DNA from 3 places in the Candidatus Thiodiazotropha sp. CDECU1 genome. Region 1 is predicted to be linked to each of the others. Evidence: predicted binding sites of a transcription regulator. Region 1 holds the regulator's gene; each other region holds the start of a gene.
The links. The regulator FliA, encoded in region 1, starts transcription of late flagellar genes. The targets are predictions, from matches to a motif close to GCTAAAGTTNNNNNNNNNNCNGCCGATA.

Region 1 (7,931 bases):
CCTCGAGTCGAATGGAGTCAGGATCCGGTATTGAAGGAGATGCGGCGTGAGATGCAGGCACTGCGTCGTATGATGGAGAACGAACTCTCTGAGCTGACATGGCGTGATCTTGGACATCGTCGCCCCCAGACACAGGATTTAATCCGCCGCCTGATGGCATTGGGTCTGGATGCGGGTCACTGTAAGGAGTTGGCCTATCGTGTCGAGGACGCCGAGACACCCGAACAGGCATGGCGCCAGGCCCTGACCCAGCTCGGTGCTGAAATACCAGCCGTAAAGCAGGATCTCCTTGATGAGGGCGGCATCCTTGCCCTGGTGGGGCCGACCGGTGTCGGCAAAACCACCACCATTGCCAAGTTGGCCGCCCGATTCTGCCTGCGTCACGGTAACCGCCATCTCGCATTGATATCGGCCGACAGTTACCGGATTGGTGCCCAGGAGCAGTTACAAAACTATGGCCGCATCCTGGATGTGCCGGTTCGCAGCGTCACCACTCCGGAAGAGCTGAACAACGCCCTGCACGCCTTTGCGGATAAGCGTTTGGTCTTGATCGATACCGCCGGTATGGGGCAGAGAGATCTCCAGCTGACGGAACGCCTGGCACTATTGAGCAAAGGAAACCACCCCGTGAAATCACTGCTTACGCTCTCTGCAACCACCCAGCGGTCAGCCTTGAGTCATGCCATTCGAGCATTTGATATCGTCAGTCCGATTGGTGTTGTCTTGACCAAGATGGACGAGGCAGCTTCCCTCGGGGGCGTGCTTTCAGCTGTTCTCGAAGCAAAACTGCCGTTGGCCTTCGTTACCGATGGTCAGCGGGTACCGGAGGATATACACAACGCCTATGCGGATAGGTTGATGAAGCATGCAGTGGAGCTATCCGAACTTATGGGTGGCAGTCCAGATGAGGAGTATCTGGCGATGGCTTTCGGGGGAATGAATGAACATGCACATGTCTGAACAGATCGAAGATCAGGCAACAGGGTTGCGCAGGATGATTAACCCGGAACCGGTGAGGGTGATTGCTGTCACCGGTGGTAAGGGTGGTGTGGGCAAGACCAGTATTTCTGCCAATCTGGGGGTCGCCTTCGCCGAACTCGGTCGCCGGGTAATGCTGCTCGACGCCGATTTGGGATTGGCAAATCTGGACGTACTCCTCGGTTTGCACGCAGAGCGTAATCTGTCCCATGTGATGCAGGGTGAATGCTCACTGGAGGATGTTTTGGTCACCGGGCCCAAGGGAATGAGGGTTGTCCCTGGTGCTTCCGGAATCCAGCACATGGCTGAGATGACCCCTGCCGAAAATGCCGGTTTAATCCAAGCCTTCAGCGAAGTTGCCAACGATGTGGACGTTTTGCTGATCGACACGGCTGCCGGCATTTCCGATCTGGTGATCAGTTTCAGTCGTGCAGCGCAGGAACAGATTGTTGTGGTATGTGATGAACCCGCCTCCATCACGGACGCTTATGCCATTATCAAGCTGCTCAACCGTGAGCACGGAATTAGTCGTTTCCGAATCTTGGCTAATATGGTAAAGAGTGTGCAAGAGGGGCGTGATCTTTACAATAAAATGTGCCGGGTAACCGATCAATACCTGGACGTTATGCTGAACTACATGGGCAGCATTCCTTATGACGAACAACTCCGCAAAGCGGTGCGAAGCCAAAAACCGGTTGTAGAGGCCTATCCACGTTCACGAGTAGCACAGGCATTCAAGAATTTGGCCAAAAAGGCCGATAACTGGCCTGTACCCTCGGGTGTCAGTGGCGATTTACAGTTTTTCGTCGAACGATTGATCCAATTTTCTAGCCAATACGGGGAGGTATGACGGTGAGCGGCTTAGCGACATACACCGCCATGCAGCAACAACAGAACTATGATGATCTGGTGGATCAACATGCCGGACTGGTGAAAAGGATCGCTTATCACCTGATGAACCGGTTGCCACCGAATGTTCAGGCGGATGATCTGATTCAAGCGGGGATGTTGGGCCTGCTCGAGGCGAGCAGAAACTACGACCCCACACAGGGTGCCAGTTTTGAGACCTATGCGGGTATCCGCATACGCGGTGCAATGCTGGATGAAATTCGACGCAGTGACTGGACACCGCGCTCTGTTCATCGCAAGGCGCGCATGGTTGCTGAAGCGATGCGGGAAATCGAGAACCACGAGGGCAGAGATGCGCGTGATGTAGAGGTGGCCGATGCCTTGGATATGAGCCTTGAGGAGTACCATCAAATCCTCAGGGATTCAACGGGTTGTCGAATTTTCAGTCTGGATGAGTTGACCGCAGTGAGTGATGGCTTCCCGGTTGCCAGGGAAGGATCTGCAGATACACCATTCGATGGATTGCAGAAAGACGCCTTCAAGAAGGCATTGGCGGATGCGATTGCTGGCTTGCCCGATCGTGAGCGGCTGGTTATTGCCATGTATTACGATGATGAGATGAATCTTCGTGAAATCGGGCATGTACTGGGTGTGAGTGAGTCTAGGGTTTGTCAAATACACAGTCAGGCGACACTGCGTTTGCGGTCACGACTGACAGATTGGCTTTCATTGGTACACGACGAAGAGTAATGGTTGGCCTGTGATTCGTTGACGGGACGTCAGCACTAACAGGATGGAGGTAGCATTGGACAAGAATATGAAGATCCTCATTGTGGACGACTTTTCCACCATGCGGCGTATTATCAAGAATCTATTGCGTGATCTTGGGTTTAACAACACCCAGGAGGCGGATGATGGTCTCACGGCACTACCCATGCTACAGAGTGGGAATTTCGATTTTCTTGTCTCAGACTGGAACATGCCGGGAATGACAGGTATCGATCTGCTGAAAGCGGTCAGGGCGGATGATAAGTTGGCCGCATTGCCGGTATTGATGGTAACAGCGGAATCTAAACGCGAACAGATCATCGAGGCGGCACAAGCAGGTGTAAACGGCTATGTCGTTAAACCTTTCACTGCCACGACCTTGGAAGAAAAGATCAACAAGATCTTCGAACGCGTGGGTTAAATTGAGGCTGTGTCTGGAGTAAAAAATGGGACAACAAGACAACCAACAACGATTAGAGATTGCAAAGTCCCTCGTTATCAGCTTGGAAGCCGGTGATGATGCGGAATCCGAGCGATTGATAGGTAATCTGACACAAGCAAAGAAAAACGACGACCTGTTCCAAGAGGTGGGTCGCCTGACCCGTGAACTGCATGAAGCCATCAACGGTTTTCTCCTTGATGCCCGAATCTCCGATATGACCAATGTGGAGATTCCGGATGCCAAGGAGCGGCTCACCTATGTCATTACCATGACCGAGCAATCCGCGAATCGGACGCTCACTGCTGTCGAGCATAGTATTCCTCTGATCGAGAAGATTGAACAGGGATCTGCTGAACTTGCTGAGCAGTGGGAGAACCTACGTTCCCAATTACTCAACAAAGAGGATTTCAAGGAGCTGAGCAGTTCACTTTCAAGTTTCCTAAAGAGTACGCAGAGTGATGCCGGTGAATTGCACAAAAACCTGTCTGAAGTGCTAATGGCTCAGGATTTTCAGGATCTTACCGGCCAAATTATTCGCAAGGTCATCACCCTTGTTCATGATGTGGAGGAGAAACTGGTCATGCTGGTGCGTATCACCGGTAGCAAGCTGGAAGATCCCGAACAGAATAAAGACCAAGCTGAAGTGCTTGCGGGACCGGCTATTCCAGGTCTGGATCAGGGCGAACAAGTGACAAACCAGGACGATGTGGACGATCTGCTCTCCAGCCTGGGGTTTTAGTTATTCAGGTTAGGACCGATATAGATTTCAACAACATTCGGTAAAGTTCGGTGATCCACCGGGAGCATTAGATGAGCATCGATGTCAACGACGAAATCCTTCAGGATTTTTTGGTCGAGGCTGGAGAGATACTAGAGCTGTTGAGTGAACAGCTTGTGGACCTGGAGCAGCAACCTGATGATTTCGATCTGCTAAATGCCGTATTTCGCGGTTTTCACACGATTAAGGGCGGTGCGGGATTCCTATCCATAGATCCCTTGGTGGAAGTCTGCCATCGGGCCGAGGATGTCTTCAATATACTGCGCCAGGGACAGCGTAGTGTGGGTCCGGATCTCATGGATTCTGTACTTGAGGTGCTGGATATTGTGAATGCCATGTTCGAGCAGGTACGCGAAGGTATTATGCCGGAACATGCGGATCCGGAACTGATCGAGCGACTGAATAAATTTGCCGTGCCGGAAGGAGAAGAGGAAGAGGAAGAGGAAGAAGAGGCCGCTGCAGAGGAGTCGGCTGATGATGAAGCAGTGGAGGAAACAGATACAGCGGTGGCGGTTGAGGCAGAGGCGGAGGCAGAGACATCAGCGGAGAGTGTGCCGTCTTCATCGGATGATATAAGCGATAACGAATTCGAGTCCTTGCTGGATGCGATTCAAGAACCTGCCCAAGCCGGCAAGGATGACAATATATCCGAGGATGAATTTGAAAACCTGCTGGATGAACTGCACGGCAAGGGTAAATTCACGGGTAAACCCAAGGCAGAAGATAAGGCTAAGAAACCTGCAGCCTCTGATGATATTTCCGAGGATGAGTTCGAGGCCTTACTTGACGAGATCCATGGCGAAGGCAAATTCAATCCCGATAAGCTGAGCAATGAGCAAGCACCCGCCAAGAAAAAGGCCAAGCCGAAAAAAGCGGCAAAGCCCCCTGCAGGTGATGACGATATCAGTGAAGATGAATTTGAAGATCTACTGGATCAGATCCATGGTGCGGGGAAGTTCGATCCGCATAAGATCAAGTCGGATGAGGATGAAACGACCGAGGGTAAAAAGGCACCAAAGCCTGCGCAGAAAATGCCCCCCAAGGGTAAAGCTAAATCCGCAGCCAAAAAATCTACTGCCAAAGCGGCAGCCAAGCCTGCGAAAAAGTCGGCGCCTGATGCAAAAACAGCACCCGCCAAGAAACCTGCCGCAGAGGCTAAACCCAAGGCGGCACCCAAGGCTGCCAGCAGTAAACCTCCCGCCGAAACCACTGTACGCGTGGATACCCAGCGGCTTGACGATATCATGAATATGGTGGGTGAGTTGGTGCTGGTGCGTAACCGTTTGGCGACGCTGAAGGCAACCATGAATGATGAGGACGTATCCAACGCGGTAGGTAACCTGGACGTGGTGACTTCAGACCTGCAGCTGGCGGTGATGAAGACGCGGATGCAGCCGATTAAAAAGGTATTTGGCCGATTCCCACGGGTAGTGCGTGATCTGGCCAGGAGTTTGAAGAAAGAGATCGATCTGGAAATGGTGGGTGAGGATACCGACCTGGACAAAAATCTTGTGGAGGCATTGGCTGATCCTCTGGTGCATTTGGTACGCAACTCGGTTGATCACGGTATTGAACAACCGGAAGAACGCGAATCAAAAGGCAAGCCGAGACGGGGTAGGGTGGTACTTTCAGCCGCCCAGGAAGGTGATCACATTCTGCTATCGATCGCCGATGATGGTAAGGGTATGGACCAGGAGGTGTTACGTAAGAAGGCAGTGGAGAAAGGCATGATGGATAGCGAGGCGGCAGCCCGCCTTGATGACAAGGAGTGTTTCAATCTTATCTTTGCCCCTGGATTTTCCACCAAGACCGAGATCTCCGATGTCTCAGGACGTGGTGTCGGTATGGATGTGGTGAAGACCCGGATTGCGCAAATGAATGGTTCGGTGGAGATAGATTCCGAATGGGGTCAGGGCAGTATCATTATCATCAAACTACCCTTGACACTGGCCATCCTTCCCACCTTGATGGTTGTTTTGGGAGATCAACCCTTCGCACTGCCCCTGGCTAGTGTAGTGGAGATATTCAATCTCAATCTGAAGCGTACAAACGTGGTCGATGGTCAGTTGACTATCATGGTTCGCGAACGCGCCCTGCCACTTTTCTATCTGCGCAATTGGCTGATTCCGGATAATCCGATCAATGATGATGACAAGTCAAATGGGCACGTGGTTATTGTCAATGTCGGTAATATTCAAGTCGGTCTGGTTGTCGACCATCTGATTGGTCAGGAAGAGGTCGTGATCAAACCCCTGGGTGCACTTTTACAAGGGTTGGACGGTATGGCTGGCGCTACAATCACCGGCGACGGAAAAATAGCCTTGATCGTGGATGTGCCAGGTCTAATGCGGAAGTATGCCAAGAAATTTTAAGGAACTTGCAACATGGTTGGCAGCCCCGCTCACACACACAATCACTAGAGTGAAAAAAACGGATAATGGCCGCCAAGCTGAAAGTACTGATTGTTGATGATTCGGCATTCTTTCGAAACCGTATAAGCGCGGCATTGTCACAGGCGAATGATATCGAGATCGTCGGTATTGCAGCGGATGGAAAGGAGGCCATCGAGCGTACCCGACGACTTAAACCCGATGTGATTACCATGGATGTGGAGATGCCCATTGTGGACGGTATTTCCGCAGTGCGTAAGATCATGGCGGAGATGCCTACCCGTATCCTGATGTTTTCCGCCCTGACCAAAGAGGGTGCCAGGGAGACACTGGATGCACTGGATGCGGGGGCGATGGATTTTCTGCCCAAGGATATGAGTAATCTTGGCAGCGGGGTGGAAGAGGCCAACAAACTGCTGCTGGAACGTGTCAGGGCGGTAGGTCAGTCACGTTTGAGCAGTGTCCGAGGTGCGCTTGGCGGCCGTCGCCAGCATACCGGTCGTACCCCCATGACGGTATCCCAGTCGGGTGTAGGTGGTAGGAAACCGGAGCTGTTGGCAATCGGCGCCTCCACCGGTGGACCGGTGGCTTTACGCCAGGTATTGAGTGCATTGCCGCGCAATTATCCTTTGCCGATCATTGTGGCGGTACATATGCCTGGCAGTTTCACAGGTGCCTATGCGGAGCGGTTGAATGGGGTATGTTCAATCAAAATCAAAGAAGCGGCAGACCGGGACTTGTTGATTGCGGGGCAGTGTCTGGTCGCTCCGGGCGGAAAACAGCTGCAGGTTGAACGTGGGCCCTCCAAATACCAGGTACGAATCAGCGAACCACTGTCTGGCCAGATCTACCATCCCAGTGTGGATCTGATGTTCACATCGGTTGCCGACAGCTACCGGGATCGGGCATTGGGAGTGATATTGACAGGCATGGGGGCGGATGGCTTGCAGGGTGCCAGAAAGTTGAAACGGGCCGGATCGGTCTTGTGGAGTCAGGATCAGCACAGTTGCGTGGTCTACGGTATGCCCCAAGCTGTTGAAAAGGCAGGTTTATCCGACCGGGTTGTGGCGCTTGACGAGATCGGGCCGATGCTGGCCAGAATCTCTTAGAAATGGTTTCGACTGGATGCGAAGACGAGTAGGGTCAACTATGGGAATTTGGTGCCGATGAGAGTGTTATGAGACTCGATTTTCTAAGCTTTATCGGAATTATAATCGCATTTCTGGCGATATTGGGCGGCAATTGGCTGGAGGGCGGTCATATAGACTCCCTGGTCAACGGACCGGCAATGGTGATTGTCACCGGTGGCACAATCGGTGCCATATTGTTGCAGACCCCGGTACCTGTATTTCTGCATGCCTTGCGGCTCTCCGGCCGGGTATTTCTTCCCGCCAGGCTGGATATGCGCACCACCATCGACAAGTTGGTGGCATGGAGCAATATCGCCAGAAAGGAGGGCCTGCTGGGATTGGAGACCATTGCGGACGAAGAACCCGATCCCTTCATTCGCAAGGGCATGCAACTGCTGGTTGACGGCAGTGAACCCGAGACCCTGCGAGACATCCTGGAAATGGAGGTGGATGCCAGTGAACAGCACGATATCCAGGCGTCCAAGGTGTACGAAGGCATGGGAGGCTATTCACCCACCATCGGCATTATCGGCGCGGTCATGGGCCTCATCCATGTGATGCAGAATCTGGCGGATCCGAGCAAACTGGGGAGTGGT
Region 2 (7,931 bases), 1.1 Mb from region 1:
CAAGGTCTGTTTTGCCCGGGGATCGATGGAGTGGTCGCGCGCCGCCTGGTAGAGGGTGAGTTCTCCCTTTTCCAGTTTTTCCATGATCTCCAGTGCCGTCTGCTCATCCTTCACCACCACCATCTGCAACTTGCGGTGTTCATTGAAGGTGATACCTTTTTTATGCTTTTCAAAATAGTCCCGTACCTCCTGCTCGGTCGGCTCCATGCCTTGCGCCAACGCCTTGCGATGTAGATTTACCAGGCGTGTGAGGCTGAATTCGGCCAGGGCGGCTTTAAAGTCAGGGCCCTGATCCAACCCCGCTTGACGTCCCTTTTTCGCCAACAGATAGTTGTCTATCAGACCGTTCAGGGTCTCCAGGCGTCGCTCGATGTTGATGGAGTTATTCAATGTGGCAAGGTACTTTTTGCTCTCGCCCCAGGTCATTGCAATGCCGTCGAATTCAGCGATCACCTGATCATCACTACGTAGACTGTCCTCTTCGATATCGAGATGACGGGTGTGTATCTTCACGTCCATTCCGGCATGCAGATGTTTGCGCAAGCCCTGTTTGCGGGTGATATATTTTGCCTTTTTTACCTTTGCCTCGATCAGGGGGCGCAAGGTATCGTCCACCTCAATATCCTTGGCGAAGTGCTTTTTTACATAGCCATCGATCTCTTGATCACTGATATCCTGGGCCGCCTTCAAATAGTGTCTGCGATAGAGTCCCGCCAACATGCCATCGGCGTAGGTCTGCAGCTCGCGCTTGAAAACCGGATCCTCCTGCAGGCCCTTGCCGACACCATCCAGATAGAGCAGATTGACGCTGATCGCCTTGTCCAGCAGAGTCAACATGACGGTACGCCTTTCGGGCGTACCCAGGGCCGGCGTGGATAGACCCACCACGGCAGTGCTATTCAATTGGGTGTTCAGCTGGGAGAAGGTGATGATCCGATCGCCAACCCGGGCCAGGACATTGGCATCGGATTGTGCCGGCTCAGCAGCCGTGTCTCCCCATGCGGAAGTGGCCAGAAGACAAGCGGCCATCAGTGTTACAGGAATTCTCATTTTGCCTCCGAATGACCTGTTCCAGCCAACTGTATGCTACATCGGCGATAAGACAGGTCTTTGGATATTTATAATCGTTGAATGATGCTACTCACCCTAAAAATGGCTGACGACTGCGAAGCGATTGGGAGGGGAGACCGAGATCCCCCCTCCCAGATGCAACTGCCATCCGCCAATATGACAGCTGACCTTTCCGCCTGCTACCAACCGCAGGTGGAGCCGGTGCGATCCTGGGAGACATGCTCCCAAACGCTTTCCGACACCCGACCTTCGGAGAGGTGGAGCTTCCACTCCTGACCATCCTCACCGTTACAGGCCACCTCTTGCCATTCATCATCATGGCAACCCTGACAGACGGTGTTGCGGGGATCCGTGGTACCGAATACCTCACCCGAAATAAGTTCCTCCACCTGATCCATGGTCTTGCGCGATACCCGACCCTTCATGGCATGTTCCAGCCACTCGCCTTCTGAGGCACTGACTTCGTCGTTTTCGTTCTCATGACAGTTGACACAGAAGTCTTCACGGGGATCGTGATTATCGGTGAAAGTATGGGCCCAACTGACCGCCGCATCGAAGTCGCTGGCGATCGATCTGCCGTCGAAATGCATACCCTCACCATTATCGCAGTTGCCGCCATCTTCACCCGGCTCACAGACCCGTACAGGAATCTGGGCATCCACATTGTCGGCCAGGGTATCGTACATATGACATGAACCACACTTCAGCGGACCGTGGCTGTCATCGCTGTTGAGATAGGCCGCCTGGGCATAGGTGGTGGCATCCACACCGTCCACACCCGGTCCCTGCTCAAGATGGGGAGCGACCGGATAGAGGCCATGGATCGACTCATGACAACCCTGACAGGTGATGTCCCGATGACCGCGGGAGTATCGCATCAGTCCAGCCTTGCGCGGATAGTTGAAGGGTGGATGGTCATTACCCGGTTGATGACCACTCGGCTCCACATAGGGCGCGGTGTGACAATCGGCGCAATGGGGCTCGCCGGCAGCCAGCCAGTGGTCGCGTCCATCGGTTGCCGCCGAGAAGGGTACCGGGGCCGCCATCGATCCGCTCAGGGTCTGCTGGGCAGCGGTCACACAGTCGTCGGTGGTACAGAAGTCCAGGATGCTGACACTGAAGTCGCCATCCCCATCGAAGCTACCGCAGATCTGGAAATCCGCATTACCATCACCATCACAATCGGGACCTGGTGCCGCTGCACCTGTGGTACATGCGGTGGCGTCACCAGCCACCTCAATGGTGGCCAACTTGGCGTCGATGGCCGGATCGGTACTGCCACCCAGGTAGGCGCAGAGACCCGGATCACGGCGCCAGATGGCCATTGTCTCTTCCGAAGTACGAATTGCACCGTCCTCAGGGAACACATTGGGATCCCGAGGATCGAGCCAGTCCAGGGCCTGCTGTGTATCTACCCCAACTGCAGCGGCAATATCATCCAATGAGGCCAGGGCGCGTATGTTGCTCGCCCCTGGACCGGGTATGCCATCTATCAGGCTCTCCATGTTCTCCTGCTTCCAGATCTCCTGGCTCAGCTGGTTGTGGCAATTGGTGCACCAGATACCCCGGTCGTCGCGATCGCTGCCCGCAAGACCCGCCTGATTACGGGAGACATTATCCCGCAACCATTCACCAATGGCGGTCAAGTGTTCAGGGGTTCCCGCACCGTCGATATCCTTGAATGGATTGGAGTGAACGTCACGGCCGACGAAACAGCCGCCCGCGCCCAGACGGTTATCCGTACTGGCATAGAAGTTGTCGCCACTTTCGGTAATAGGATAACCGGCCATGTCGCCATTGGAACGGTGAGCGGGATGACAGCCCTGGCAACCGCCGAAGCGGCCGAGACTGTCGCTGAAGGCGATGGGGCCACCCTCGCCGACACCGCGATGGGTCTGATGAATCGCCTCGGACATGGGCAGAATCACTTTGCTGCTCCCATCATCATCGGTGAACGATGCCGATTTGACCACCGCAATGACATTGTCCGCATGGCAACGCTGGCAGAGCACGGTGGTATTACCGATACGGGTGCTCTGGGCGAATACGGGACGATTGTTCTCCGCCGACAGATCGGCGGCCAGTGCATCGCACTCCGCCGGTGTGCCGCAGGCCGGGTAGTTGTCCAGGAATCCAGTACCCTGGTTCTTGTCATGCAGGCCGAGAATACTGATGGCGGCACTCTTGAGGCGCGGATACCAGTCCGAGTCGCCTGGCCCTATGTTGTAGTAACTCATCCAAAAGTTATATTCCTGCTGAACCTTGGACCAGATCTCATCACCGCTCTTATGGGGTGAATTGGTGGTATCCACCTCTGAGTGGCAACGTTCGCAGTTGGGGATATCGATGGGCGCGGTGCCGAATCCCTCCACCGGCGCGCCATTCTGCAGCACCGGATCACCCATACCGCCATAGGCATTCTCATCGTAGTGACGCAACCTGGCCTTCATCGCCACGAAAGGACGCACCGAGTCTTCGAACATCGCGCCCGGGTCGGCAAAGAAATTGATGGAGTCCTCGAACGGGGTCAGGGGAAGCCCCAGGGCCTCCCAGATACGTGGCGAGGTGAGGGTGATCGGCAGGTTCTCCAGCACCTTCATCTGGGTATAGACAACGGTGCCGTGCTCGCCGGAGAAGGTCAGTACATTGCCCTTGGAAGCACCGCCGCAATCATTAAGTACAGCAGGATTGGTCGGTACGCCATCCGGGTGGGAGACCGGTCCCATCGGGTGCAGACCGGCACCGCAATCGTCCGGATACTCGATGTGGCCGGTTACGCCAAGCCGGATCTTATCGGACTCAGCCGTCGAACCGGTGGGATTGGAGCCTTCCAGGTCGGCGTAGATATAGAGGTGATTCCAGACCGCATTCCAGTAGTCGTCGGTGGGATCATTGAAATCGCCGTCACCCAGCATGGCGCCGCTGACACCGTTCCAGGTCGGGTTGCCGTCTTGGCCCGAGAGCACCAACGAACCGTCCGGATTGACCGCCGCGGAATCGGCGAGGGTGTTCCACATCAGCAGTGAATTGCCCTCGGTGGCGCTGATCAGTGTCGAAGTCTGGGGTACGACGTTGGGACGAGTTTCCCGTGGTTGTGCTTCATGCCAATACTCGAGGACATATTTCTGGAAATCCCCGTTTGCATCGAGATCGGGATCCCGCAGTACAGTCTGTCGTCCCAGGGCATCGAGACCTTCAGCGGGGTCCCCCTCCAGGAGTCGCGCAAAGGCTGTCTGGCCCTCATCACTCTGCTGCGTCTTCACAACCTGGGCCAGGATCGAGTTATAAGGAGGCAGCACGCAACAATAGGCGAACTCGAAACCGGTACAGTGCATACCGAGTTCATAGTTCATCATGATGTTGAAGGTATTCTTAGGACGCAGCGCCAGGCCGTTGCCACCACCCCCTTCTGAGTTTTCCTCATCTTCAGAATTATCCCTGTCCTCATCCTTGCTGCTCTTATCCTCCTCACTTCTGTACTTCTCGTTGCTGTACCTCTCGTTGTTGTACTCCCGCTCTTCATCATCATCACTTGCCCAGGTATTACCCGTGGCAACAACCAACGTGAGGATTAATGAAATCGCGTATGTTACGAAGCGATAAGTTTTATTGGGTAGTAATTGATTGCACTTCATAACCAAACTCCTCCACTTGCCTGTATGGTTTCTATTACTCGCAGGTTGTCAATCCTGGCGGTCTTGTGCTGTTGTTGTTATTGCACACTACTTGCAATGATCCCCCGACCAATAGCTGCCACTGACTAGTGTGTTCATTCCATCTAATTGTTTTTATGTACTTTTTGTCCGACATCACAGAGACGGCATTTATTAATTTGGGCAGGTTATCCCAAAAAGTAGCAAAGCAAGATTAAGAGTGACTTAAGATGAAGTGATGACTGGGAAATTTATTCCTAGGTAGGTATTAATATGTGATCCAGTTCATATTCTTTTTTTTTTTTAGAAATCGACACGTTATTTCACTTCACATCCTCAACACTCATTTTCGATGCGAGTGATCCCAAAGCTATTCAGCACAACATAGGAAGTTGCCAAACGCACCCTACTCCTGTATCAATTGGTTAACAATCGAAGTGATCTCATCACTATCCCACTCAACCGGACCAATTGCCTTATGGCGTAAGCGCCCCTGGGCATCCACCAGAAAACTGCTGGGAAAGACCTTAACCTTCCATGCATTGCCCGCCTCTCTTTTTGGATCAAGAAGGACAGGGAAAGTAACATTCAAGCGTTTTGCTATGTTACTGACACGACGCTTGTTTTCCTCTACATTGACGGCGAGGATGACAAATTCCTCCTGGCTCATCTCCGCTGCCAGTCTTATCAACGACGGCATCTCTTCAATGCAGGGTGGGCACCAGGTTGTCCAAAAGTTGACTAAAACCGTTTTGCCTTTGAGATCACTTATTCGATAGCTTACCCCGTCCAGATCCTTAAGATTCAATGCAGGTGCAGTATGGACAGTCTCCATTGTCTCAAGCCATCCACCTCTCGCAAGCCCGCCAGCTGAAACCAATAACAAGATCAGTGCTGGTACGAGATAGAGAAAATCCGATCTTTTTAAAAGTCTCATGATGTTGCGTATTACCCAGTCAGTGTCAGCAGCGCGATAGACGGATCCGGCATTTTGCGGAACGCCATTCCTCCTATCGACATAATAATATTCTTATAAAATATCATTAGCTTTATGATATTGAAGTATATTTCATTATTCACAAGGTGTTTTTTTTCAAGCCAACTCGGCCTGCCACACTCTAAAGTTTTAAATTTCGAAGACGATATATCCTGCAACCAAGGAGTATATGGGTTTGATATTGGAGCATCATATTTAACCCCTGGTTCACTGTAATAATTACACAGCTAGCACGTGAACAATGTTTCACAGCGCTATACATATTAAAAAACAGCATATGGATTTGGAGTAGGAATGGTCCATATCAGGGAAAAGATCATGTCAATTCTGCACAACCTATCGATCCGCACAAAGCAGTGGTTTGGCTTCGGGCTCATCCTCTGCGTGCTTGGTGTCTCGTCTATTTTCACCCTCATCAGCTTGAGTAATGTTGAACAGAGTGTGAATGGTGTGGTGCTTAAAAGCCAGCCAAGGTTGATCTTGACTAAAGACCTCGCGAGTAGTTTAAAACAGTCTGTAGAGTCTCTGGGATTCTATCTCCTGACAAAGGAAGATACTCATTTAAAGGATTTTTCAACTAAAAAGGAGCAGACTCATTACATTCTTCAATCACTTATAACAAAAAGTGTAGAGGCGAAGGATAACGTCGCATCTCAACTGCTCGTGCTGCTGAACGATGAAGTAAAGCAGTTCGACCAGACTGCTGAGGCTTTACTCAGCCAGACAGCGACATATGAGGGTAACTTCCCTGGCATTGCCTATGCGAATGAGCATATTAATCCTATCAGCCGTAATCAGATGCAACTCACATCTCAGATGATTATATCTGAAATGGAGGAACCCGCGGACGAAGAACGAAAACAGATTTTGAATGATCTTACCGAGTTGAGGTATGCCTGGAGCAATATCATGAATGGTATCCGGGGCTATCTCGCCTTTCGCAATGAATCAAATATAAACGACCTGAACCTCTACCTTGGAAGAGCAAAAAAACTCGTTGACAAGCTCAATGGGATAAGTGATCTGCTGACCCTGGATCAATATGATTCCATCGAACAATTCACGCATAATCTGGCCCAATTTGATAACCACTATAAAGAGCTTCTAGAGATTCACGGCAGTGATAAGTGGCGCAGTGATGCATGGCTGGTACGCAGCCAGATAACTCCCCTGCTGACAATAATCGATCAACAGCTTGGTCAGCTTGTGGCACACCATGAGTCCACGATTTCACAAACCAGTCAACGTCTGATTGAGGATACAAGTTCAACCACTACACTTGTATCCAGTCTTTTGCTGCTTGGCCTGATAATCGGGCTGTTCATAAGCTGGTTGACGACACGACTCATCTACCATCCGATTCTGGATGCGGTCAGGACCATGCAAGACATAGCCAATGGCAATGGCGACTTGATGAAACAGCTTGATCAGAAAGGCAATGATGAACTTGGATTACTCGCTGCAAGCTTCAATCAGTTTGTCGGCAAGATCCGTATCCTGATACAGCAGACGGCACAATCGACTGAATCGGTTATCAGCGCTGTCGCCCAAACATCAGAAAATACCAGCCACATCAGCCGACGTATCCAGAAGCAGGAACATGAAACAGAACAGGTGGCGACAGCCATGAACCAGATGGCGAACTGTATCTCGGATATAGCGAAAAATGCATCTGTTGCGGAAGAAGCCACCAAAGCAGCCTCCACCGAGGCGCAATCCGGCTGCACGATCGTTAAGCAGACTGCGGATGCAATTCAGGCGTTGGCAGATGAAGTGGAACTTGCAGAGAAAACAATTCTGCAAGTGGAACAGGAAAGCGTGAGTATAGGATCTGTCCTGGATGTGATCAAAAGTATCGCTGAACAGACCAATCTACTCGCCCTCAATGCTGCCATCGAAGCCGCAAGAGCAGGTGAACAGGGACGCGGCTTTGCTGTTGTAGCCGATGAAGTTCGTGGACTGGCCAACCGCACCCATCAATCCACGGGTGAGATTGAGACTATGATACAGGCGTTGCAGAACGGCACGCAACAAGCGGTATCGGTCATGGCCGCCGGCAGAGAGAACGTGGATAACAGGGTGCTGCAGGCATCGGAGACGCTTCACTCCCTCAGCGAGATAAACAAAGCGATCGGGACCATCAACGAAATGAATACCCAAATCGCCACAGCTGCAGAGGAGCAGTGTTCGGTGGTCGAAGAGATAAACCT
Region 3 (7,931 bases), 1.2 Mb from region 1:
TAGATAAGCCGGGATTATTGTACATCACCCCCCCGATTGGTGAATATCGATCGTGCGCCCCCACCAATTTGGCAGAAAAAAATACACAGAGCCTCTTCGTCTAGTGAAGCATATTGAAGCACGGTTTCCTTCCCGCTTCTGAAAGAAGACTGCAATTTGTAATCTCGCCGAGGGTGACTGTGTGATCACTCATTACTTTCGTAACAATCGCTTAGAATTGACGGAGAGGACAGATGGCAGTTAGATGAAACGCTTCAATAAAGCAGCCCTTCCAAAGTAGCCGCCAGCTCTTTTGGTTCGAATTTCGGAACATACGCATCAGCACCCACGCCCTTGCCCAGGCATTGATTAGCCTCAGCGGTCAAAGATGAGTGCATTACTACCGGTATATCCTTAAACCTATCATCGCTTTTAATTTTTCTCGTTAAGACATAGCCGTCCATTTCAGGCATCTCGACATCTGTCAGGATGAAATTTACTGTGTCAGTTATCATCACACCATCTGCGTCTGATTTCTCCGCTAGCTCGTTTAACTTATCCCAAGCTTCTGCACCGTTTCTAACGCCTATGTGCAGAATACCCATGCGATCAAGTGTACGTTTAATTTGGCTTCTTGCCACACTTGAATCATCGGCAAATAAGACAGTTATGCTGCTGCGACCCTTATGAGGCTCAATACCACTATATATATTTTGGTCTTCGTAAAAGCCGGCAGTTTCAGCGAGTATTTTCTCCACGTCCATAATCATGACCAGACGCTTATCCTGTAACTCAGAGACAGCGGTTACAAGACCACTCATCTGACTTGTAATCATTGAAGGAGGCGCTTTGACGTCATCCCAGTTCAAACGCTCTATTGTGTCCACTGCGTGAACTAGAAAACCTTGTACATGCTTATTGTACTCTGTGATCATGAGGATATTAGGCTGTTCTTCAGCCTGAAGATTACAGAACTCTGAGAGGTTGATTACTGGCACCATACTGCCTCTCAAGCTCACCATACCCTCTACTGCCTTCGGCATATCAGGGGCTTGCGTTATCTCAGGTATATGCATAACTTCCCTGACCTTAAACACATTGATACCAAAAACTTCCTCACGCCCGCTTGTTACATTTTTACCCAAGCTGAACAATAAGACCTCCAACCTATTAGTTCCAGCAAGCTGAGTTCTCGCATCAATAGATTGCATAAGCTTTGACATATCTCCCCCCAGACTAAACCGTGAATTTCATGGCAAGTTTATCCAGACTTACAGCAAGCTGGGCCTGCTCACTACTTGCTTGTGATGTCTCCTCAGCGCCCTGTGCAGATTCAGACGAGAGATCACTTATAGCAACTATGTTGCGGTTGATCTCCTCGGCCACGGTACCCTGCTCCTCTGCAGCAGTGGCTATCTGTGAATTCATCTCCTTTATACGGGCCACCGCATGGCTGATCTCGTTGAGTGCCTCATCTGCTCGTTCAACCTGATGCAGGCTATGTTTGGCTTTATCCTGTCCTTGATTCATTGCCGCTCCCGCATCCTTCGCACCCTGCTGTAAGCGCTCTATCATGCCCTGTATTTCCTGTGTGGATTGTTGAGTTCTACCTGCCAAGGTACGTACCTCGTCAGCCACTACGGCGAATCCCCTGCCTTGTTCTCCCGCTCTCGCCGCTTCAATTGCAGCGTTGAGCGCAAGCAGGTTCGTCTGTTCTGCGATCCCTCGAATAACGTCGATTACCGCACCTATACTGTCACTCTCTGCCTCCAACCTTTGAATTACATCTGCAGCCAGTTGAACCTCTTTGGCCAAATCCTCCGTCGCAGTAAGTGCGCTAGCAGCCACTGAAATCCCCTCGTTAGCCTTTTCATCTGCGTCATGTGCTGCTCCATCAGCCATTCCGGCATTCCGAGCTACGTCCTGAACGGTTATAGTCATCTGATTCATGGCAGTTACAACCTGTTCTGTTTCGGATTGCTGTTGCTTTATTCGATGACTTGTTTCGCTGGTTATAACCGAAGTCTCCTCAGCCGCAGAAGCCAACTGTATAGTCGAAGCTTTCAACTCTGTAATAACACTCCGGAATTTATTACCTAGGTCATTGAATGCGCTAATAACTTGCCCAAGCTCGTCATTTGATGATGATTCACATTGAATTGTAAGATCCCCCTCTGCCATTCCATTAGCAGCGTTATTTAGCTTTTTAACTGTCTCTGAGACACTTCGAATGGTTATAACGGAGAGAAATATGAGAAAACCAACACCAGCTAGAATCAGGCAAATGAAAACAATGCCAATCTGGTGATCGCGCTCCATAGCTTTTTCGTACTCCGAATTTGCAACATCAAGTTGTAATTGCCAAAGATCCTCAGCAACTTTATGAGCAGCTTCAAATGCCGGGTTTGTCTTGCTCGACAAGTGAATAGCGGAGTTTAAGTAGTCGCCACTCTCGATATACTTTATTACCGGCCTCAAACCATCATTAACAAATATGGCGCGCTTTTGAGTGAATTTCTGCGCCAGTATTTCCTCGTCCGGTGTCAGATATGTCGACATATACTCTTTCCAGACTTCATCGATAGTTTTTATATTTTGATCTACCTTTTTTAAATGTAGCGACACATTATGCTTATGCAGAACAGCGGTTTTTGAGTTGGGATCATGCTGAAGGGAGAAGAGCAACTGACTTCGATTTTCCCGCATTAATTCAATGATCTGACTGATCTGGCCAGTCGGTATCAGTCGATCCTCGTAGACAGTTTTCATTGACGCTTCTCCGCTCTTCATTGCGTATATGCCTAGCGAACTAATGACAAGCATGACTACCGCAGCAAATCCAACTAAAAATATCAGACGTGCACGAATAGTTATTTGATTCATCAAGCCCATAATGCTACCCCCTTACCAAAGAGTGATATTCGTTATTCGACGTTTGAACAAAAATCGCGGGGATTGGGCGATTGAACACAAGCAGAATGCTAGGTGAAGGACGGGATCTGGGACCTTCGGGTGACTTAAAACGAAGTAGCGACCGGACCCAGGGAAACTTTACAAATAATAAAGCAGAATTATCCAGGGAAATACCCCTTTTGAGCTGTCCAATAATCGCACGAAAAATAGGGTTTTATAACTCAAAAAGATAGAGCAATGAGAAGCCTTCGTCATCACAGTTTTTTTACATCGCACCAAATCTTCCGGGTTGCCATATTTACACTAAGAGCTGCACCTGCATCATTTTCGACACTCAGATCAATCACAGACCGAACTAACATAATGAACCGTTGTGCTTTATGGTAGTAGATTACAAATCTGGTAAAAAAGTTACTTTAAGTACGGGTGGCAAAACAATACTGACAGTTCTTACTACAAACAAATAACATCACTGATACTTCAGTTAAACCTAACCATGCGCCTCTACATTATCAGCCACAACACAGCACATTATCTTCGGTGATCTCGATAATCAGGCTGTCAGGCAGGAAGTCCTGGGCGATCAGATGCTCAAACAGCTGTTTTCGAAAGCCGGTATCGTTTAACAACCGCACCGAGAGGTTTAGAGCAATCGCCACTTTTTTCTGATAGTGACGATGTTGCTCCCGTTGAAACTCTACCGCCTGTTCAATCAGCGAGGACATCACGCTGGTAAAGAGCCGGCCGTCTTTTTCCAGCACCGAGAAGGGGTCGCTGGACCAGTCCTGGCCCGCGACCGGGACCACGTCGGTATGGCCCGACAGCTCATCATGCCTGGTTGATCTGCGACTCCACGCTGTTCAATAAGCCGATGATGGTTTGTGACAGGGGTTCTATCTCCTGGTAGACCGCCTCTGCCTGTTGGTCTTTGCCAGCCTCCTTCAGCTTGATGATCTCCTGAATCAGGCGATGCAGTTTGCTGTGGGGGGCTTCGATATCCCGCATCTCGGCGACCTCGCCATACCTTTCCAGCCCTTCGCTGTAGTACCACTTGCCGAGGATGCAGTCGTGATGGGAGACAGCCTCCTCATGGGACAAGGCATCTCTACCGTCCAGGAAGTCGCGTAGGCGTGCTTTCCAGGCCAGATGGGCCGACTTGGCGGCGCTGAAATCGAGCCCGCCGTCACCGGAGAACTTGAACTGCTGGATGACTCCCTGCAGATTGGCTGCAAATTGACCCAGCGAGCTGACGGTTTCCGAAGTCTGCTTGGCGCCCTGGGCAGTCTGCTTGCTGCGGTCGTTGATATTGAAGATGTTCTGCTTGATCTCTTCAGATACGGCACGCTGTTGTTCCGCTGCGGTGGCGATCTGGGAGTTCATGCGATTGATGGTATCGACCGCCTTACTAATCTGGTCCAGGGAGTTGAGAGTGTGACTCGCCTGGGTCACGTTCCGGTCCACTTTTTCCCGGCCGGTGGCCATCACCGCAACGGCCTGTTGGGTGCCGCTCTGCAGTGACTGGATCATGGATTCGATCTCGCCGGTGGATTCGTGGGTACGGTTGGCCAGGCTGCGCACCTCGTCAGCAACCACGGCAAAACCGCGGCCTTGTTCGCCAGCACGAGCTGCCTCAATGGCGGCGTTGAGCGCCAGCAGGTTGGTCTGCTCGGCTATGCTTTTGATTACATCGATCACCGTGCCGATATGTTCGCTCTGTTGCTCCACTTCCTGGATGGTCCGCTCCGCCTGCTCCACTTCTGTTGCCAGTTCATTGATGGCGTCGGCGCTCTCCTGCACCATCTGACGACCGTTCAGGGTCTCCTGATTAGCTGAGCCGGCTGCTTCCTCAGCGATGGCGGCGTTTTGCGCTACTTCGGTGATACTACTAGCCATCTGGTTCATGGCTGTGGCCACCTGGTCGGTCTCCTGCTCCTGCTCCAACACGCGTTGAATGATCAGGCGGGTGTTGTCCGAAGTCTGTGCCACTGCACTGATGACCGACTCGGTGGAGTGGGCGGTACGCTGTATCAGGTTACGGATTTTACTGACAAACTGGTTAAAGCCCTCGGCAAGTTCACTGAGTTCGTTTTTGCCTTTACTGTCGAGAGCAATCATCAGATTGCCTTCACCGTGTGCAATGTCCTGCATGGTGTCCGCTGCGAACACGATGGGTTTGCAGATGGCGCGTGAAATCAGCCAGCTGATCAGCAGTCCCGCCAGCAGACCGAAGATGAGCAGTCCCAATACCAGCCTGTCGACTGAATCGGCTGTATCCATTAACTGCTGACTGGTCTCTTTGATGGTTGTCTCTTGATGCTTGACCAGATCAGCCAGGTCGTTGTGTAACTCTTCAAGCGCGGGATTGAATTCGCTGCTGAGCAGCCAGGCGTCACTGCGCCAGCTCTTACCGCCGTGGATCTCCTGCATCTTTTGCGCCCGCTGTTTGAACAGGCTAAAGCTTCCGCCGAACTGTTCCACTGCGTCTGACTGTTCCAGGGTCAACAAATCTTCCTTCTTTTTCAGCTCCAGCAGCAAGCTGTCAATGCGTTCAATGTAGAGCTTCATGTTGTCGATGCTGGCGTCACTGCGGAAGGCGAGATAACCGCGTATACCGTTCATGACGTTGCTCCAGGCATAACGCAGTTCAGTCAGTTCGAACAGCAATTGCCTGCGCTCGTCGTCAGGTTCCTCTTCCATTTCGGAGAGGATCATCTCTGAAGTCAGTTGCAGATGGGTACGGCTCAGGGGGTTGATCTGATCGTTGGCAAAAGCGATGCCTGGGAAATTCTTTTCAAAAGTTATCGATTCGCTGAGCAGGTGATTGGCGTTGGATTCGAAGGTTTGAAGCTTGGTCTGAATATTCGATACAAGTTGTGATGCCTGGCTGCTCTCGATGACGGCCGGCATTGCCTGGAGTTCCTGTAACAGTTTCGAGGCCTGCTTCAGGTGCCGCTTGTGCTCATCCAGATGGTGGGACTCTTTGGTAAGCAGGTGGAAACCGAGGGAGGCTGCGGAACGTTCCAGATAGCTTGACAGGTCTTCAGCCAGGATAAGCGTATGCTGCTTGTCGTGTACAACGTCTTCGATTTTCTCGCCGACGCCCTTGAGGCTGAACAGTGTAATTGCGGAACTCATGGTGAGCACTGCGAGGATGAGGCCGAAGCCGATCCACAATCGAGTGCGAATGGTCAAACTGCTGAATAGTTTTTGCATGGTCGTTTCCCGGTATCAAAGTGCTTTTCATGGGTGTCTGCGCTGCTTTATATTCTTTGATGCGTGTGCCCGTGCTTCACGAGTGGGCCACATACAGGCGCTGTTTGTTTTTGTCTGTGTAAAGGAATTTGGTGACTATGGGCCAGAAATTCCTTTCAGATTTTCTATTTGAGTAGGGATATCGGTCTGTCTGCGAGGTTCTTTAACTCTGTTCCGGCGTTAACGTGAACGGTATCGCGCTCTAGCGCTCGATGTGTTTTTTTTAAGGCGGGATTATTTCCTTCGCGGCGGTGTTTGGTTACCGCTCAATATTCTTGGCCAGCGGTCATGCACCGCATCTTCCATCTCCGGCGTAATGGTCACTACGTAGACCCGGCGTTCATGCTCCCAACGGGCCACAGGCCCTGTATCCACTTGCCTGGCGTGACGTCGAACCAGTGGCTGACGCCCTCCATATCCTTCTCCATGAACTGGCTGATGGCCAGTTTGACCGGGATCGGCCGCCAGCGGTCCCAGCGTCCGCCGTAGATGGAGTCGAGCCGTGCCCAGCCCCCCAGTGGCAGTTTGCCGGCCTGTTGCCTGAACTAAGCCGGAAGGACGGGAAGGCATTGGAAGCGGGCGGATTCAGCCGGAAATCCAGGGGATTGCATAGAATGAGACTGGAAAGATGGATGATTCAGGCATATCCAGGCTCAAGTTTTCTGCCTTGATATACATGGTTGATAGCGGTTATTCTTCTTATACTCATACTCTAATACTCTCAGCCTGGATACGTGATGACGATGGACGGCCGCTTTACTGGATCGCCCTACAACAGGATATCGACCAGCATGAAGAAGGCCGAGGCGCTGCTGCATGAGAAACTCACCGAAAGGGCATCCTTGCTCAATGCCAGCCCGGTGGGAATTGGCTTGGTACGTAACCGAGAAATCCAGTGGCTCAATCAACGTTTTCTCGACATGCTGGGTTATGCGGAGGAAGAGCTGCTGCAAAGAAACAGCCGTTGCGTCTATCCGAGTGATGAAGAGTACGAGCGGGTCGGCAGGGAAAAGTATGCCCAGATTGAAGCAACCGGCGTGGGAGAGATTGAGACAGTCATGTGTCATCGCGATGGGCACACGCTGAATGTGCTGCTGCGATCTGTGCCGCTGGACGAGTCAGACATGTCAGCCGGCACTATCTTCACGGCACTGGACATCACCCAACGGAAACAGGCCGAGGAAGAGCTGCACTTGTTTCGCAACCTATTCGATCAAACCAAGGATGCCCTTTTCGTGGTCGACGCGGAAACCGCAGATATAGTCAATTTCAACCTGGAAGCCTGCCGCAGCCTGGGTTATTCGCACGACGAGCTGTCCAGTCTGCGGATACCCGACATAGCAGACCCAGTCGAGTCTGGCTCGCAGACTTGGCGGGAATTCATACAGCGCTTCGAGCCAACAGGAGAATTGATTTTCGAGGCCAGGCATAAACACAAAGATGGCAGTCAATTTCCTGTAGAAATCACTGCCAGACTTATCGACTACCAGGACAAATCCTATTTGGTTGGTGTGGTGCGGGATATCACTGAGACCCTTAAAGCCAGGCAGGCCTTGCTGGATAAGAACAGAGAGCTGGAGACATTGCTGAACACGATTCCCTCTCCGGTCTATTTTGAAGACCGCGAGCTACGTTACCAGATGGTCAATCGCGCATTCCTGGATTTCATGGGTAGGACCGAAGATCGTGTGATAGGGAAGACCAATACTGCGTTTTTTCCTCCGGACGTAGCGCAGACCTTTATGGACGTTGACAGGATCGTCATTGGTCAGGGCCGGCAGGTGACG

Region 2: the regulator FliA is predicted to act here: its motif matches at 5,842-5,869, upstream of R2K28_RS07520 (methyl-accepting chemotaxis protein).
Region 3: the regulator FliA is predicted to act here: its motif matches at 3,008-3,035, upstream of R2K28_RS17970 (methyl-accepting chemotaxis protein).

Annotation. Positions count from the first base shown of each region.
Region 1 is NZ_OY734020.1:2,722,106-2,730,036, reverse strand. It holds gene flhF (flagellar biosynthesis protein FlhF) at 1-960, shown strand, start outside; gene R2K28_RS12435 (MinD/ParA family ATP-binding protein) at 947-1,828, shown strand; gene R2K28_RS12430 (RNA polymerase sigma factor FliA) at 1,831-2,577, shown strand; gene cheY (chemotaxis response regulator CheY) at 2,645-3,016, shown strand; gene R2K28_RS12420 (protein phosphatase CheZ) at 3,042-3,776, shown strand; gene R2K28_RS12415 (chemotaxis protein CheA) at 3,848-6,187, shown strand; gene R2K28_RS12410 (protein-glutamate methylesterase/protein-glutamine glutaminase) at 6,253-7,314, shown strand; gene R2K28_RS12405 (flagellar motor protein) at 7,383-7,931, shown strand, end outside.
Region 2 is NZ_OY734020.1:1,646,384-1,654,314, reverse strand. It holds gene R2K28_RS07535 (peptidylprolyl isomerase) at 1-1,050, opposite strand, end outside; gene R2K28_RS07530 (hypothetical protein) at 1,251-4,706, opposite strand; gene R2K28_RS07525 (TlpA family protein disulfide reductase) at 5,131-5,661, opposite strand; gene R2K28_RS07520 (methyl-accepting chemotaxis protein) at 6,040-7,931, shown strand, end outside.
Region 3 is NZ_OY734020.1:3,926,008-3,933,938, reverse strand. It holds gene R2K28_RS17975 (chemotaxis protein) at 255-1,202, opposite strand; gene R2K28_RS17970 (methyl-accepting chemotaxis protein) at 1,216-2,871, opposite strand; gene R2K28_RS17965 (hypothetical protein) at 3,405-3,698, opposite strand; gene R2K28_RS17960 (methyl-accepting chemotaxis protein) at 3,721-6,105, opposite strand; gene R2K28_RS17955 (hypothetical protein) at 6,379-6,714, opposite strand; gene R2K28_RS17950 (PAS domain S-box protein) at 6,882-7,931, shown strand, end outside.